2 regions of the Bacillus sp. CGMCC 1.16607 genome follow, and region 2 is predicted to be linked to the other one. Evidence: a T-box and tRNA genes for the amino acid it is inferred to sense, from the RefSeq annotation. Region 2 holds a T-box; the other holds one or more tRNA genes.
What was found. The T-box of region 2 lies ahead of ileS (isoleucine--tRNA ligase). A T-box ahead of a tRNA ligase gene usually reads a tRNA of that ligase, here a tRNA-Ile.

Region 1 (8,098 bases), on a different contig from region 2:
AGAGGGTCGGCGGTTCGATCCCGTCATCCTCCACCATATAACCTTGCCGGTGTAGCTCAATTGGTAGAGCAACTGACTTGTAATCAGTAGGTTGGGGGTTCAAGTCCTCTCGCCGGCACCAGTTTTACTAGTACGAGCCATTAGCTCAGTTGGTAGAGCATCTGACTTTTAATCAGAGGGTCGAAGGTTCGAGTCCTTCATGGCTCACCATTTAATTTAATCATGCGGGTGTGGCGGAATTGGCAGACGCACCAGACTTAGGATCTGGCGCCGCAAGGCGTGGGGGTTCGACTCCCTTCACCCGCACCATTCACTTTAATAGACGCGGAAGTAGTTCAGTGGTAGAACACCACCTTGCCAAGGTGGGGGTCGCGGGTTCGAATCCCGTCTTCCGCTCCAAAAAGTGCCGGGGTGGCGGAACTGGCAGACGCACAGGACTTAAAATCCTGCGGTAGGTGACTACCGTACCGGTTCGATTCCGGTCCTCGGCACCATTTATAAAATGCGCCCGTAGCTCAATTGGATAGAGTGTCTGACTACGGATCAGAAGGTTATGGGTTCGACTCCTTTCGGGCGCGCCATATAGAACGGGAAGTAGCTCAGCTTGGTAGAGCACTTGGTTTGGGACCAAGGGGTCGCAGGTTCGAATCCTGTCTTCCCGACCATTCTAAACTAACTAATATTGGGGTCTTAGCTCAGCTGGGAGAGCGCCTGCCTTGCACGCAGGAGGTCAGGGGTTCGATCCCCCTAGACTCCACCAATTAAATTTAAAATTATGGCGGTGTAGCTCAGCTGGCTAGAGCGTACGGTTCATACCCGTAAGGTCGGGGGTTCGATCCCCTCCGCCGCTACCATAATTTTGGACTTTTAGCTTAAAAGGCTGAACATTTATTGGACCTTTAGCTCAGCTGGTTAGAGCAGACGGCTCATAACCGTCCGGTCGTAGGTTCGAGTCCTACAAGGTCCACCATTTAATATTTTTTTCGCGGAGGAATACCCAAGTCCGGCTGAAGGGATCGGTCTTGAAAACCGACAGGCGGGTTAAACCGCGCGGGGGTTCGAATCCCTCTTCCTCCGCCATATTTATTTAAAAATGGCTTAATATTATCGCGGGGTGGAGCAGTCTGGTAGCTCGTCGGGCTCATAACCCGAAGGTCGCAGGTTCAAATCCTGCCTCCGCAATAATCCATCTAATGGTTCCGTGGTGTAGCGGTTAACATGCCTGCCTGTCACGCAGGAGATCGCGGGTTCGATTCCCGTCGGGACCGCCATTATATGTGGCTCAGTAGCTCAGTCGGTAGAGCAAAGGACTGAAAATCCTTGTGTCGGCGGTTCGATTCCGTCCTGAGCCACCATTTTAGTAATGCGGGTGTAGTTTAGTGGTAAAACCTCAGCCTTCCAAGCTGATGTTGTGAGTTCGATTCTCATCACCCGCTCCATATTGGGCCTATAGCTCAGCTGGTTAGAGCGCACGCCTGATAAGCGTGAGGTCGATGGTTCGAGTCCATTTAGGCCCACCATATTTATTCATTAACATTTACTATTCCGCAGTAGCTCAGTGGTAGAGCATTCGGCTGTTAACCGAACGGTCGTAGGTTCGAGTCCTACCTGCGGAGCCATTATGGGGAAGTACTCAAGAGGCTGAAGAGGCGCCCCTGCTAAGGGTGTAGGTCGGGTAACCGGCGCGAGGGTTCAAATCCCTCCTTCTCCGCCATAACATTTTGGCCCATTGGTCAAGCGGTTAAGACACCGCCCTTTCACGGCGGTAACACGGGTTCGAATCCCGTATGGGTCATCTATTAAAGAGCTATCGATATTGTATCGTAGCTCTTTTTTATATTATAGGAAAAGTAGATTGCTATTTACTTTTTTCCTATAATATAAAGAATAATTATATTAACAATAAAAAGGGTTGACCAAAATAGGTCAACCCTTTTTATTTGTTTTCATACAATCTGCTTCCTTTGGCTTTCTATTCAATCATACTTCTCCTTGCTAGGTGCTAGCTTGTTTCCTGGATTATTTAGGTCAAATTCAGAACTAACTCCTGTGGAGGGACCACGAAACATATCCCCTGTAGCTAATATTTTCCCATCTGGTGCATCGAATAAAGGTGCAGGAATATCTCCTCCAGCTTGTTTTAATAAAAATTCTTCTTCTTTATTTGCCAATGTAACTCCACCTTTTTTAATTTTTTAGTTACTATTATTGTTTTATTTTGTCTAAATTCCTTTAATATATGTCGGATCAGATTGAATTTGCTCATTTATTCTCGCAAATACGTCTTTCTCCTCACTTATTGTCTGAAAGTATTACAAGGATTTCTAATGTTAAACAAGAATAATACAAGAAAGCTAGTGAATACGATTCTAAAAATCAATACTAAATGCCTCTAACATTTCTTCTCTTATAAAGTGATTCAATCTATCTAAAGGTATCTTGGCAACTAAATTAAAGGATGGGGAAAAAATGGTCGTGAATACGTTATATCCAACCGACTTTCAAATGCATTTGTTTCATGAGGGAAATTTATTTCAAGGTTATCAGTTATTTGGTTCGCATGTGTTAATGAAAGAAAATCAGATTGTCACTAGATTTTGTGTATGGGCTCCAAATGCCCAAATTATCAGACTTGTCGGTGATTTTAATAATTGGAATGGAACCGAACACTCCTTTCATAGAGTTAATAAAGAGGGCATTTGGATGCTAATTGTTCCAGAAAATTTAGAAGGCTGTTTATATAAATACGAAGTGATTTATTCAACGGGTGAACGGTGTTTAAAAGCAGATCCATTTGCATTTTATTCTGAAATAAGACCAAATACTGCTTCTATTGTTTATTGTCTTGATGGATATCAATGGATGGATTCAAAGTGGCAGCAAAAAAGGGAAAAAGATCTTAGTTTATCGAAGCCAGTGGTCATTTATGAACTCCATCTCGGTTCATGGAAAAAGCATAATAACGGGCAATTTTTGTCATATAAAGAATTGGTTCGTGAATTAATTCCCTATGTGTTACAGCATGGTTTTACTCACATTGAATTATTGCCTCTTGTCGAGCACCCGCTCGATGATTCTTGGGGATACCAAGGGACAGGTTATTTTTCACCTACTAGCCGTTATGGTGAACCCCATGATCTCATGTATTTTATTGATCAATGCCATCAAAATGGTATTGGAGTCATTCTCGATTGGGTTCCTGGTCATTTTTGTAAGGATGGTCATGGATTGTATCAATTTGACGGAACACATCTTTATAGCTATGAATATGGTCCGGATCGGGAAAATGATGTTTGGGGTACGGCAAATTTTGATTTAGGGAAACCTGAGGTTAATAGTTTCCTCATTTCTAATGTGCTTTTTTGGATGGAGTATTTTCACATCGATGGTTTTCGTTTAGATGCTGTTGCAAATATTATTTATTGGCCAAATGCATATGAAAAAAAGCCAAATCCATTTGGAATTGCCTTTTTGAAAAAACTAAATCAAGTAGTGAAAGATTTTGATCCTAGCGTAATGATGATTGCGGAGGATTCAACGGATTGGCCTCAAGTAACAGCCCCGACTAAATATGAAGGTTTAGGCTTTCAATATAAGTGGAATATGGGTTGGATGAATGACATCTTAGAGTATATGGTGACTCCAGCAAATAGGAGAAGCGGGGTCCATCAAAAGATTACCTTTTCATTAGTTTACGCTTTTACGGAGAATTTTGTCTTACCATTTTCCCACGATGAGGTTGTTCATGGAAAAAGGTCAATTCTAAATAAAATGCCGGGAGACTATTGGCAAAAGTTTGCCCAGGTTAGATTATTACTTGGTTATATGTTCGCTCATCCTGGAAAGAAACTTTTGTTTATGGGATTTGAGCTTGGACAATTTGATGAATGGAAGGATAAAGAACAGCTAGATTGGCAATTAATTGAATTTGACATGCACCGAAAATTGAATGCATATGTTAAAGAATTAATAAGGATTTATAAACGCTCTAAGCCCTTTTATGAGTTGGATTATTTACAAGCAGGATTTGAATGGATTGATGTTCATAATTGTGGGCAATCGATTTTTTCTTTTATAAGAAGAGGCAAGGAAGAAGAAGATTTTCTGATCATTGTGTGTAATTTTACAGAAAAAAATTATTCGAATTATAAAGTTGGAGTGCCAGGTGAGTTAAAATATCGGGAATTATTCAATAGTGATCAATTGGATTATGGTGGTAGCGGTCATATTAATAGAAAAATTTTAATGGCTAATAATGAGGAATTTCACGGCCAGCCTTATCATATCAAAATGAATATTGCTCCGTTTGGTATATCCATTTTGCGACCTGTGAAATCAAGAAAGGAGAGAAAAGGTAGTGGGAAAGAAAAAATGCGTAGCTATGCTTCTGGCAGGGGGAAAAGGGAGTAGATTAAATTCTCTCACGACGACAATCGCGAAACCAGCTGTTCCATTTGGAGGAAAATACCGGATTATCGATTTTACATTAAGTAATTGTACGAACTCAGGAATTGATACAGTGGGTGTGTTAACCCAGTATCAACCACTTCTATTAAATTCATATATCGGAATCGGAAGTGCATGGGATTTGGACCGAATGGATGGCGGGGTCACTGTACTTCCTCCATATAGTGAATCTTCTGATGTGAAATGGTATACCGGAACGGCTAGTGCAATCTATCAAAATATGAATTATCTTCAACAATATGAGCCAGAGTATGTACTAATCTTATCGGGGGATCACATCTATAAAATGAATTATGAATTCATGCTCGACTATCATATGGAGAAAGGAGCAGATGTAACCATTTCGGTTATTGAAGTTCCTTGGAATGAGGCTAATCGGTTTGGCATTATGAATACAGATGATGAGATGAGAATTACTGAATTTGAAGAGAAGCCAGCTGTACCGAAAAACAATCTTGCTTCAATGGGAATATATATATTTAGTTGGAATGTTTTGAAGGAATATTTAGCGAAGGATGATGAGAATCCCACCTCAAGTCATGACTTTGGAAAAGATGTAATTCCTTTATTACTTAAAGATCAAAAGAAAATGCTCGCCTATCCATTTAAAGGCTATTGGAAGGATGTTGGGACAGTTAAAAGCCTATGGGAAGCGAATATGGATTTATTAAATAATAGCTGTGATTTAGATTTATTTGATTACACTTGGCGTATTTATTCTGTTAATCCAAATCAACCACCACAATTTATTGCTCCCTGCGCAGAAGTACTAGATTCTCTAATAAATGAGGGTTGCCTAATTGAAGGGGATGTTGAAAGGTCAGTACTTTTCCAAGGTGTTAAAGTTGAAAAAGGAGCGGTTGTTCGCGAATCCGTCGTTATGTCGGATGCAGTGATTGGGAAAAACGCTTATATAGAAAAAGCGATTGTTCCTGCTGGAATCCAAATACCAGAAGGCGCTATTATTTATGGAAATGAAGTGGATGGAGAGATTTTGTTAGTAACAGAAGATTTATTAAAAAAAATAATCTGAGATATATAGAATGATCATGATATAGGGTGGGGAAGCGCAGATGAATAGACAATTACTAGGAGTTATCGATGCGACGGCTTTTCATGAAGGTTTAGAGGATTTAATGATTCACCGCTCACTAGCAGCAGTTCCTTTTGCAGGGAGATACAGATTGATTGATTTTGTATTATCCAGCATGGTGAATTCGGGGATTCGAAGTGTGGCTATTTTTCCAAAATTTCAATACCGTTCGCTAATGGATCATTTAGGATCAGGGAAGAATTGGGATTTAAATCGAAAACGAGATGGGCTTTTCTTTTTCCCTTCCCCTAATATTGAAGGCAATAGTCAAGGATTTGGCTGTTTTCAACATTTTGCCGCAAATATCGATTACTTTAATCGAAGCATACAGGAATATACGATTATTTCCAACTGCTATACGATTTCAAATATAGATTATAGGGATGTATTGAAAAAGCATATTGAATCAGACTGTGACATTACAGAAATAACGAGAGAAGGTAGATCCATTGGAATGTTCATGCTTAAAACCTCGTTATTAGTAGATTTGATCAATCATCGTAATGAAACAGGATATACAACAATGCGAGATATTGCTTTAGATATAAACCACTCATATAAGATTTGTCGATTTGAGTATGATGGCTATGCGGTTATGATTGATTCCATACAAAAGTATTTTTCCACTAGTTTGAATATGCTTGATCCAACTATTTGGAAACAAGTATTTTTAAAAAATCGTCCTATTTTCACAAAGGTAAAAGATGAACCGCCGACAAGATATTTTAAAGGGTCTGTTGTTCAAAATGCAATGATTGCGAATGGTTGTCAAATTGAAGGCGAATTGGAAAATAGTATTATTGCGCGCGGGGTCAAAATAGGAAAAGGGTCTAAGATTACTAACTGCATTATTTTACAAAAATGTCAAATTGGTGAGAATTGTATATTAGAGTCGGTCATTTTAGATAAAGATGTAAGAGTAGAAGATGGAACAGTGATGATCGGGACTGCGAATAAACCTCGAGTCATTCGAAAAGGCACTGTTCAAGGAGCGTTGATTAAATCGTGAAGGTGTTATTTACCGTTTCGGAATGTGTTCCGTTTATTAAGTCTGGGGGTCTTGCAGATGTTGCTGGTTCTTTGCCAAAAGAGCTTGTGAGTCTAGGTACAGACGTAAGGGTGATACTTCCTAAATACGGAAGGATTGCAGGAACTTATCGTAATCAGATGAAAAAAGTAAAAGAGTTTACCGTTCCGCTTGGTTGGAGAACTCAATATTGTGGCATCGAAGAACTAGTTCATGATGGTGTGACTTATTACTTTATTGATAATGAATATTATTTTAAACGTGATGGGTTATACGGCTATTATGATGATGGAGAACGTTTTTCATTTTTTTGTAAAGCTGTCTTAGAAAGCTGTGAGCATTTAGATTTTTTTCCAGATGTGATTCATTGTCATGATTGGCATACAGCGATGATTCCGTTTTTATTAAGAGTTCAATATTATCAGAAGGAACGCTATGGTTTTATCCGAACGGTGTTTACGATTCATAATCTGCAATTTCAAGGGATCTTTCCAAAGAGTGTTTTAACGGATTTATTAGGTGTCGCAGAAAGGTATTTCCAACCTGATCAGCTAGAGTTTTTTGGGAATGCAAATTTTATGAAAGGTGGAATTGTAGCGGCTGATAAGATAACGACCGTCAGTCCTACCTACCGTTCGGAGATCCAGTCATCTTTCTTTGGCGAAAAGCTTGAAGGCCTGTTAAAGCTAAGAGAGGAAGATCTGATTGGGATATTAAATGGAATTGATGAAGATTTTTATAATCCTATGAAAGATGATTACTTAACATACAAATTTGGAATAAAAGATTTAAAAAATAAACAGAAAAACAAAAAGGAAATTCAAAAGTACTTCCAGTTGCCAATAAAGAAAGAAACTCCTTTAATGGTGATGATTACGAGATTAACGAAACAAAAAGGACTCGATTTAGTTTCCTGTGTTTTAGAGGAGATGCTACAAGAGGATATTCAATTGGTTGTCTTAGGTACTGGGGATTGGGAGTTCGAACAATTTTTCCAAAGTAAAGCGAAAGAATATCCGGAAAAATTAAATGCACATATTGGTTTTGATGAAGGATTAGCCCATAGACTTTATGCTGGAGCAGATTTGTTTCTAATGCCTTCTCTTTTTGAACCTTGTGGTCTTGGGCAACTGATTGCTATGAAATATGGAGTGATTCCCATTGTTCGTGAGACAGGTGGCTTAAATGATACGGTTCATTCCTACAATGAAATGAGTGGAGAGGGGAATGGATTTTCATTTCAAAATTTTAATGCACATGACATGCTTTTCACGATTAGAAGAGCGATTCATTTTTATCATGATAAGCAGGTGTGGCGGAAAATTGTTCAAGCGGCAATGTCGAAGGATTATAGCTGGGCACAATCGGCATTTAAATACAATCAGCTATATGCGGAGCTTGTGACAAGGAGTGAAAGCCATGTTTTCTAATAAGGAGCTATTTAAAAGTGAGTTTGTTAACCGAGTTGAAAGAATGTCGGGAAAGAGCTTTGCGGAAACCACAGAACGTGA
Region 2 (8,098 bases):
TTACGTGATTCAGCTGAGCAGCTAATAAAAAGAAGTGGCCTTTCAACAAATGACTATCAGCTTCACTTCTCAGGTCAATCCGCAAGTCAGCTAGACGTAAACGAAATGAATCAACGTGATATGATTGTCTTATTCTCAGTTGTAACCGTGTTACTTACGATTATGCTTTGGTTCCAAACAAGATCCGTTCTTTTACCTATATTGATGATGTCGACGATTCTTCTATCATATTTTGCAACATTAGGTTTCGGCTGGTGGATATTCAAACATCTTATGGGTTATGAGGCGATTAGCTATCGCTTGCCTGTGTATACATTCGTGTTCATGGTTGCGTTAGGAATTGATTACAATATCATGCTCGTATCGAGAATAAAAGAGGAAGCCACAAAGCTTCCATGGAAAGAAGCAGTTGGAAAAGGGGTTGCTTTAACTGGAGGAGTCATCTCATCAGCAGGTCTCATTCTTGCAGCCACATTTACCGTATTGATGACCCAACCATTACAAGAACTGTTTTTATTCGGGTTTACCATGGCACTTGGGATACTGCTCGATACATTTTTAATTAGAGGAATTTTCCTTCCGGCTATTTTAATTTTGACAAATAAAAAAGACAGAGCAGAAATAAATACTGGGCAAGATGTAATTGTATGAGTGTGGCGAACAGTGCAATAGCGCTGTTCGTCTTTTTATTTTGTTTTAGGTCAAAAGGATTTTTGTAAGTATTTGTCGAAATGAAAACTATCTATAGCCATTTAATATTTTACTAGGAGATTTTTACAAATGAAAAAAAGGTTAAAAATCATACTTATTTCGGTACTTATTCTCATCACCACCGCTTTTATTCCAACACCTTATTATCTCTATCAACCTGGACCGATTGAAGAATTATCCTCTAAAGTCCAAGTTCAAAACGGATATGAAAATGAAAAAGGCAGCTTTAACTTAACAACCGTATTAACTTCCAAAGCAAGCAATATTTATTATTTAGTTTATGGATTACTTGCCCCACATACTGAGATTAAAAAGGTTGAAGAAGTACAAGGAGATTTATCAGAAAAAGAATACTCAGATCGACTTGAATTTATGATGAAAGATTCCAAACAAAATGCTTTAGTTTCAGCTTTCTCTAAAGCCGGTATCGAGGTTCCAATCCAATATCACGGAATATTTGTAATGTACGTACAACCAAAATCAAAAGCCAAGGGAATTCTTAAAGTAGGAGATACAATCACAAAGGTGGATGGCCAAACGGTCAATGAAGTTGCTGCATTCACTCAGTATATAAGTGACAATAAAAACGTCAATGATTATGTAGAATTAACAATTTTACGTAATGGAAAAGAGATCAATAAGAAGGTAGAAGTCATTCAGCTTGACCCTTCCTCACAAAAATTAGGACTAGGCATACAACCCGAAGAAGATTTCACAGCCTCCATTTCTAAAGACGTAAAAATTAATAGTGATGACATCGGGGGACCATCTGCTGGACTCATGTTCTCATTAGAGATATATAATCAATTAACCCCAAATGACTTGACGAAAGGTTATAAAATTGCGGGAACTGGAGCAATTGATCATAACGGAAATGTCGGTCAAATCGGTGGAATTACACATAAATTAACTGCTGCTAATCAAGAAGGTGTGGACATCTTCTTCGCACCAAAGGATATAAACCCCATTGATTCTAATGAAAAGGATGCTAAAAGCTTCGCAGAAAAATATGAGTCTTCTATGAAAATAGTGCCGGTGGCTACTTTATCAGAAGCTATAAATTATTTAGAAGGAATAAAAGAAAAGTAATCTTGATTTGTCATTTAGAGCATGTTATTATAAACAAAATATTCCAAAAGTAAATCTATGAAGAGAATAAGTATGTTTGTATAATACTCTACAGCGAGCTGGGTATGGTGGAAGCCAGCGGGGAAAGCCAAACAGAATCATCATCTCTGAGATGCAAGGCTGAATTTTGAGTAAGTCTTGACGGATGTCCACCGTTACAAGGAACGCGTATGATGGTACGTTGACAGAGCGCTGCTGCATGTTGTAGCAGAATTTGGGTGGTAACGCGGGTAATACACTCGTCCCTTTTTATAGGGACGGGTGTTTTTTATTTTCAAGTAAGAAAGTACAACTTTTTGGGACTTTTTAAATTGTCCAGCTCCAGCGCCTAGCCCCTCGAGGTCAAATGTTCGCCACCCAAAAAGTCAAAGAACGACTTTCCGGGTGGCGAAGCATTTGCTTGTCGGGGCTGATCAAGGCGCTTACGCTTTTCTAATTAAAAGGAGGGTTTACCGTGGAAAAGGAAACAAACACAATGAGAGAACAAAGGCTACTTCAATACTGGGAAACGGAAGGAATTTTTCAAAAATCAGTTCAGAACCGAGAGAACAGCGAGACTTTCGTGTTTTACGAAGGACCGCCAACCGCCAATGGTCTTCCTCACGTTGGGCATGCTCTCGGTAGAACGATCAAGGATATCATCGCCAGATATCAAACCATGAAAGGAAAACAGGTCATCCGAAAAGCTGGCTGGGACACTCATGGATTACCTGTTGAATTAGGGGTTGAGAAAGCTCTTGGCATCTCTGGTAAGCAAGCGATTGAAGAATATGGGGTGGAAGCGTTTATTGAAAAATGTAAGGAAAGCGTCTTTTCCTATGAAAAGCAGTGGCGGGAATTTACAAGGGATTTAGGATACTGGGTGGATATGGATAACCCGTATATGACGATGAGCAATGAGTACATTGAATCGGTTTGGCATATACTTGGCACCATTCACGAGAAAGGCTGGTTGTATAAAGGGCATCGCGTCTCACCTTATTGCCCAAGCTGCCAAACTTCTTTAAGCTCGCACGAAGTTGCTCAAGGGTACAAAAATGTAAAAGACCTTAGTGCGACTGTAAAATTTAAGTTGAAGAATAAAGACAATGAGTTTGTATTGGGTTGGACAACAACACCTTGGACACTTCCGACAAATGTGGCACTTGCGGTAGGGAGTGAAATTGATTATGCAAAAGTCCAAGTTGAAAATGAAACCTATATTGTAGCTGCCTCTAGAGTCGATCAAGTTATCGGTCAACACGGTGTCATTTTAGAGACCGTTAAAGGTAAATCTTTAGTCGGTCTCTCGTATGAACCGCCTTTCCAATTTGCTGAGGTTAAAAAAGGACATCTCATCGTCGAAGCTACATTTGTGACAGAAGAAAGTGGAACAGGGATTGTCCATATTGCTCCCGCTTACGGGGAAGATGATTATCGACTCGTCCAAGAAAACGAACTTTCCTTCATAAATGTCGTGGATGAAAGAGGGCGGTATATGGAGTTGGTCACACCTCTTGCTGGGCAATTCGTTAAAGAGAGTGATGTGGATATCGTCAAATTACTTCATGAAAAAGGCCTGCTTTTTCATAAGGAAAAGTACGAACATTCCTACCCTCATTGCTGGAGATGTGATACACCTTTACTTTATTATGCGACAGAAAGCTGGTTCATTAAAACGACAGCATTAAAGGAAGATTTTATTGCAAAAAATCAACAGGTGAACTGGTATCCCGATCACATTAAAAATGGCCGCTTCGGAAATTTCCTCGAAGGACTTGTCGACTGGAATATTAGCCGAAATCGTTATTGGGGTACTCCGTTGAACGTTTGGGTATGTTCCTCCTGTCAAACAGAATTTTCACCTAAAAGTCTAACTGATTTAATGAAACATGCGAATGAATCATTTACTGAAATGGAGCTTCATAAACCTTATGTAGACAATGTTACGTTCAGATGTCCTTGTTGCGAAGGGACGATGCATCGAACACCCGAAGTCATTGATGTGTGGTTTGATAGTGGCTCCATGCCATTTGCTCAATATCATACCCCTTTTGAAAATGAGGAAATGTTCAAAAAGCAATTCCCTGCTGATGTAGTTGTTGAAGGAATCGATCAAACACGTGGTTGGTTTTATTCCCTACTAGCTGTCTCGATTTTATATACAGGGGAAGTTCCGTATAGGAATGTATTAGCAACCGGACATGTGTTAGATGAGCATGGACAAAAAATGTCTAAAAGTAAAGGAAATGCCCTAGATCCAGTTGAACTCATCAAATCCTATGGTGCTGACCCACTAAGATGGGCATTAGTAGAAGATAGTGCACCATGGAATCAAAAACGTTTTTCCAAGCGAAATGTTCAAGAAGCAAAATCAAAGCTGATTGATACCCTTTCAAGCATTTTCCATTTTTATCAGCTATATGCTGAAATTGATTCCTTCCAGCCAAATTTAGAAATTGTCCGGAACCTAAGCATTATGGATCAATGGATTTTATCTAGGGTTGCTACAACGGCAAGTGAAATGAAAAAAGAAATGGATCAGTATCAACTAACAAATGCAGCTAGATTAGCAGGACAGTTAGTGGAGGAAATGAGTAATTGGTATATTCGCAGAAACAGGCATCGTTTTTGGAGCAGTGGAATGTCAGATGATAAACTGGCGGCTTTTCAAACACTGTATACAATCCTTTTAGATACCTCAAGACTGTTGGCACCTTTTGTTCCTTTTATAGCAGAAGATATTTATTTTTCCTTAAAGGGAGAAAGTGTTCATTTAGCTAATTATCCTCATTTGCCGAATGAGTTACGGAACCATGAGCTTGAGGAACAGATGCAAGCCATATTGGAAATTGTAGAGCTTGGTCGAAGTGTTCGACATGCAAAACAATTAAAGACGAAACAGCCTTTAGCTAAGATGGTGATCATTTCTAGTTCTCTTGATCACTCTGAACTAATTCCTTTTGAAGAAATTATTAAAGATGAATTGAATGTGAAGACGATTGAATGGGCCGATTCATCGAATGAATTTATTAAACATCAATTGAAGCTTAATTTTAAAACAGCGGGTCCAAGGCTTGGGAAACATGTGAATGAGGTAAATCAAAGACTACTTCGAGCTGATTCTCATATAATTGAGCAATTTTTAAAAGATGAGGTTTTGTCTTTTGTGTTGGAGAATGGTGACAATATACATGTAACTCTAGAAGAAGTAGTCATCCAAAAAACAACCACTTCTCAAGGTTATTCCGAAGCGTCAAACCGAAATTTCACGATCATTATTGATACCCAGTTAACGAGTGAACTTATTAAAGAAGGAACGGTTCGCGACTTTATTCGGAGCATCCAAGATCTTCGGAAGAAGCTCGATTTACCAGTTGAAAAGAGAGTTCATCTTTTTGTAGATGGGCCAGAGGAATTTTTAAAAATGCTTAGTGAGTTTGATACTTTAGTTCAAAAAGGAATTCTCCTGGACTCCCTTCAGTTTGTAAGGGTGGATGAAATGGAGAAAATGACCGTTGGGGAGTATGAGATACTAGTAGGCATTCAATAATATGTTATGCTTATGGTAAAAAATACATGAGGTGAACTGGATGGACAATCAATATTTTGTCGGTTGGGGGACGCTCGCTCTTATTAATGCAGGGTTAGCCCAGGGGAAAAATAGAACAGGGCTTAACTGGTTTCTACTCTCTTTAGTTCTTGGACCAATCGCTACATTAATATTATTGTTTTCGGAGAAAAAAACTGATTGATGTGGAAAGCGAACAGTTTGGGGCTGTTCGCCTTTTTTGCTTATTTTTCCAATTTAAATCTAGTCCAGACTCTCTTTAGTGTGCTACGATACAGATAGATCATTTAGGAGGTGAACAATATTGATAATGAAAGATATCGATCCATCGCTTGTTCTACAAGGCTTGGAATCTGTTCAAAATCGTTTACGTGAAGGGCATCCGCTACTCGATCATTTTTCTGTTAAGTACTCAAATAAATTAGCAGGAATTGGTGGTGAGGAACGTGTCGCAGATGAATTTCGCAAACACTCTTTTTCCATAGACCACCGCATTTACCACGATCTATCCCTTTCTTCTAGTAGCCCATTTCAAATGGATAATTTTTTTCTAACTCACTATTATGGAATTATTTTTGAAGTGAAAAATATTTCAGGTAAATTGAGATTCTTGGATAATCCCGCACAGCTTATTCAAATCAAAGATGGTGAACAAGAAAGAGGCTTAGACAGCCCTGCTGCACAAGTCGAGCGAAATCGCGAACTACTGGACATTTGGCTAAAGAGCCGCAACATTCATTTGCCGGTCTATGGAGTTGTTGTGTTAGCCTATCCGAAACAAATTGTTGAAAAGGCACCCGCAAAGACAAAGGTTTTATTCCCCAACTTAATTGCCCCATTCATTCGAAACATTCCACAAAAACAAACTAAGTTGGACAATGATACGTTCCATTGGCTAGCAAGCGAACTATTAAACAACCACATTATGCATGTTCCAGACCCTATTTGCAGTACCTATCAAATATCTAAAAGTGACATCCTTACTGGAGTAAGGTGCGAATTGTGTGGCCATATCGGTATGGAAAAGACAACTAGAAGCTGGTATTGTTCAAAATGTAAAACCTCTGACCCGTTAGCCTATCAAAAAGCCATTAAAGAGTGGTTTTTACTAATTGGAAGAAATATAACGAATGCCGATTGTCGAGAGTTTTTGCATGTTGATAAGCATACTGCAACTCGCATATTGAAAAGAATGAATTTGCAAAGTGAAGGGTCATATAAAGACCGGACATATAGTATGAACTTTAACGATTTTCTAAAATAGAACAAGTATTTCTCTCTATCCGAGAGTATTTCCTCTCTATCCGAGAGTATTTCCTCTCCATCCGAGAGTATTTTCTCTCTATCCGAGAGTATTTCCTCTCCATCCGAGAGTATTCCCTCTCTATCCGAGATTATTTCCTCTCTATCCGAGAGTATTTCCTCTCCATCCGAGAGTATTTCCTCTCTATCCGAGATTATTTCCTCTCTATCCGAGAGTATTTCCTCTCTATCCGAGAGTATTTCCTCTCTATCCGAGAGTATTTCCTCTCCATCCGAGAGTATTTCCTCTCTATCCGAGAGTATTTCCTCTCCATCCGAGAGTATTTCTGCTCTATCAAAGAGTATCCACCAGAATTATAAAAGAAAAGGCGAACCACGCCGATCGTGCCGCTGTTCGCCTCCCGATCATGATCCTGTCGACCGATAATGTCTAACTCCAACATGCCACACCAAGAGGCAAGGTATAATAAATAGACTTCCTATTAACGGAACCAGCATGTAGAGAAGCTCGTTTCCCCCACTATTTTTTCCAAGAATAAATAGGAGCGGCAAGTAGTTGACTGTTCCAAAAGGAATGACGTAGGTGAAAAACTTTGCGACCCATTTTTGATAAATATTTAATGGGTATTGCGCCATTTCCCTGCCACCATCTGTAAAGATGTTGGTAAACTCAAGTCCTTGAACAGTCCAAAAACACATCGTCGCCGCCAATATATAAATTCCAACAAAAATAAAGACTCCACTTACAACCATCAGAAAAAGGGTAACTGCCTTAACCATACTCCACTCTATTGAAAGATTCACCAAAGCCCATACCAAAACCATCACACTTTGGAGTATTCTTCCAAATCTCGTAAACTCAAATTTTGATCCCAGTACCTGTACAACGGTGCTGCGAGGTCGGACTAATAGTCGATCAAACTCCCCATTCACAACAAGACTTGAAAAAGCGTCAAATCCACGTGCGAAGCACTCACTTATGGCAAACGCCATATGAATAACTGCGAAACAAAGGGCGACCTCGAAGAAATCCCATCCTTTAATTTGGCCGAAACGTTCAAATAAGAAGTAAAGCCCCGCGAAAACAGAAAACGGAATGAAAAACTGTCCGAACGATAAGAGCCAAAATGATGTACGGTATTGCATTTGTGATTTTAATAGAATGAGTAAATATTTAAAATAAAGACTCAAGTGCTCATCATCCTCCTTGTACGACAACTTGTCTTAATGCCTTGTTTAGCGACAATCTCCCTAACCAAACAAGAAGAACTAGCCAAATCAGTTGGACACCGATCCCCATCATCGCTTCATTCAGTGGGATGTGTCCAGAATAAACCCTAAACGGAAAATCAGCTGTTAAGCGGAACGGAAGTAGATAAGCGATATTTTGAAGCCAATCGGGCATAAGCGGAATCGGAATGATTAATCCGGCAAAAAATTCGCCAA

Region 1: it encodes a tRNA-Ile, which carries the amino acid that the T-box ahead of ileS (isoleucine--tRNA ligase) is inferred to sense. The anticodon was not compared.

Annotation. Positions count from the first base shown of each region.
Region 1 is NZ_JBHUJX010000025.1:980,146-988,243, reverse strand. Features, by position in the region: tRNA gene ACFSO7_RS21575 (tRNA-Val) at 1-36, shown strand, start outside; tRNA gene ACFSO7_RS21570 (tRNA-Thr) at 46-121, shown strand; tRNA gene ACFSO7_RS21565 (tRNA-Lys) at 135-210, shown strand; tRNA gene ACFSO7_RS21560 (tRNA-Leu) at 225-309, shown strand; tRNA gene ACFSO7_RS21555 (tRNA-Gly) at 325-399, shown strand; tRNA gene ACFSO7_RS21550 (tRNA-Leu) at 406-494, shown strand; tRNA gene ACFSO7_RS21545 (tRNA-Arg) at 505-581, shown strand; tRNA gene ACFSO7_RS21540 (tRNA-Pro) at 589-665, shown strand; tRNA gene ACFSO7_RS21535 (tRNA-Ala) at 685-760, shown strand; tRNA gene ACFSO7_RS21530 (tRNA-Met) at 778-854, shown strand; tRNA gene ACFSO7_RS21525 (tRNA-Ile) at 894-970, shown strand; tRNA gene ACFSO7_RS21520 (tRNA-Ser) at 988-1,080, shown strand; tRNA gene ACFSO7_RS21515 (tRNA-Met) at 1,109-1,182, shown strand; tRNA gene ACFSO7_RS21510 (tRNA-Asp) at 1,196-1,271, shown strand; tRNA gene ACFSO7_RS21505 (tRNA-Phe) at 1,280-1,355, shown strand; tRNA gene ACFSO7_RS21500 (tRNA-Gly) at 1,366-1,439, shown strand; tRNA gene ACFSO7_RS21495 (tRNA-Ile) at 1,444-1,520, shown strand; tRNA gene ACFSO7_RS21490 (tRNA-Asn) at 1,545-1,619, shown strand; tRNA gene ACFSO7_RS21485 (tRNA-Ser) at 1,624-1,714, shown strand; tRNA gene ACFSO7_RS21480 (tRNA-Glu) at 1,724-1,795, shown strand; gene ACFSO7_RS21475 (hypothetical protein) at 1,977-2,171, opposite strand; gene glgB (1,4-alpha-glucan branching enzyme) at 2,470-4,410, shown strand; gene ACFSO7_RS21465 (glucose-1-phosphate adenylyltransferase) at 4,358-5,500, shown strand; gene ACFSO7_RS21460 (GlgC family sugar phosphate nucleotidyltransferase) at 5,541-6,569, shown strand; gene glgA (glycogen synthase GlgA) at 6,566-8,017, shown strand; gene ACFSO7_RS21450 (glycogen/starch/alpha-glucan phosphorylase) at 8,007-8,098, shown strand, end outside.
Region 2 is NZ_JBHUJX010000003.1:20,380-28,477, forward strand. Features, by position in the region: gene ACFSO7_RS00330 (MMPL family transporter) at 1-651, shown strand, start outside; gene ACFSO7_RS00335 (SepM family pheromone-processing serine protease) at 781-1,800, shown strand; T-box leader at 1,849-2,089, shown strand; gene ileS (isoleucine--tRNA ligase) at 2,315-5,371, shown strand; gene ACFSO7_RS00345 (hypothetical protein) at 5,412-5,573, shown strand; gene ACFSO7_RS00350 (nuclease-related domain-containing protein) at 5,700-6,653, shown strand; gene ACFSO7_RS00355 (ABC transporter permease) at 7,058-7,843, opposite strand; gene ACFSO7_RS00360 (ABC transporter permease) at 7,851-8,098, opposite strand, start outside.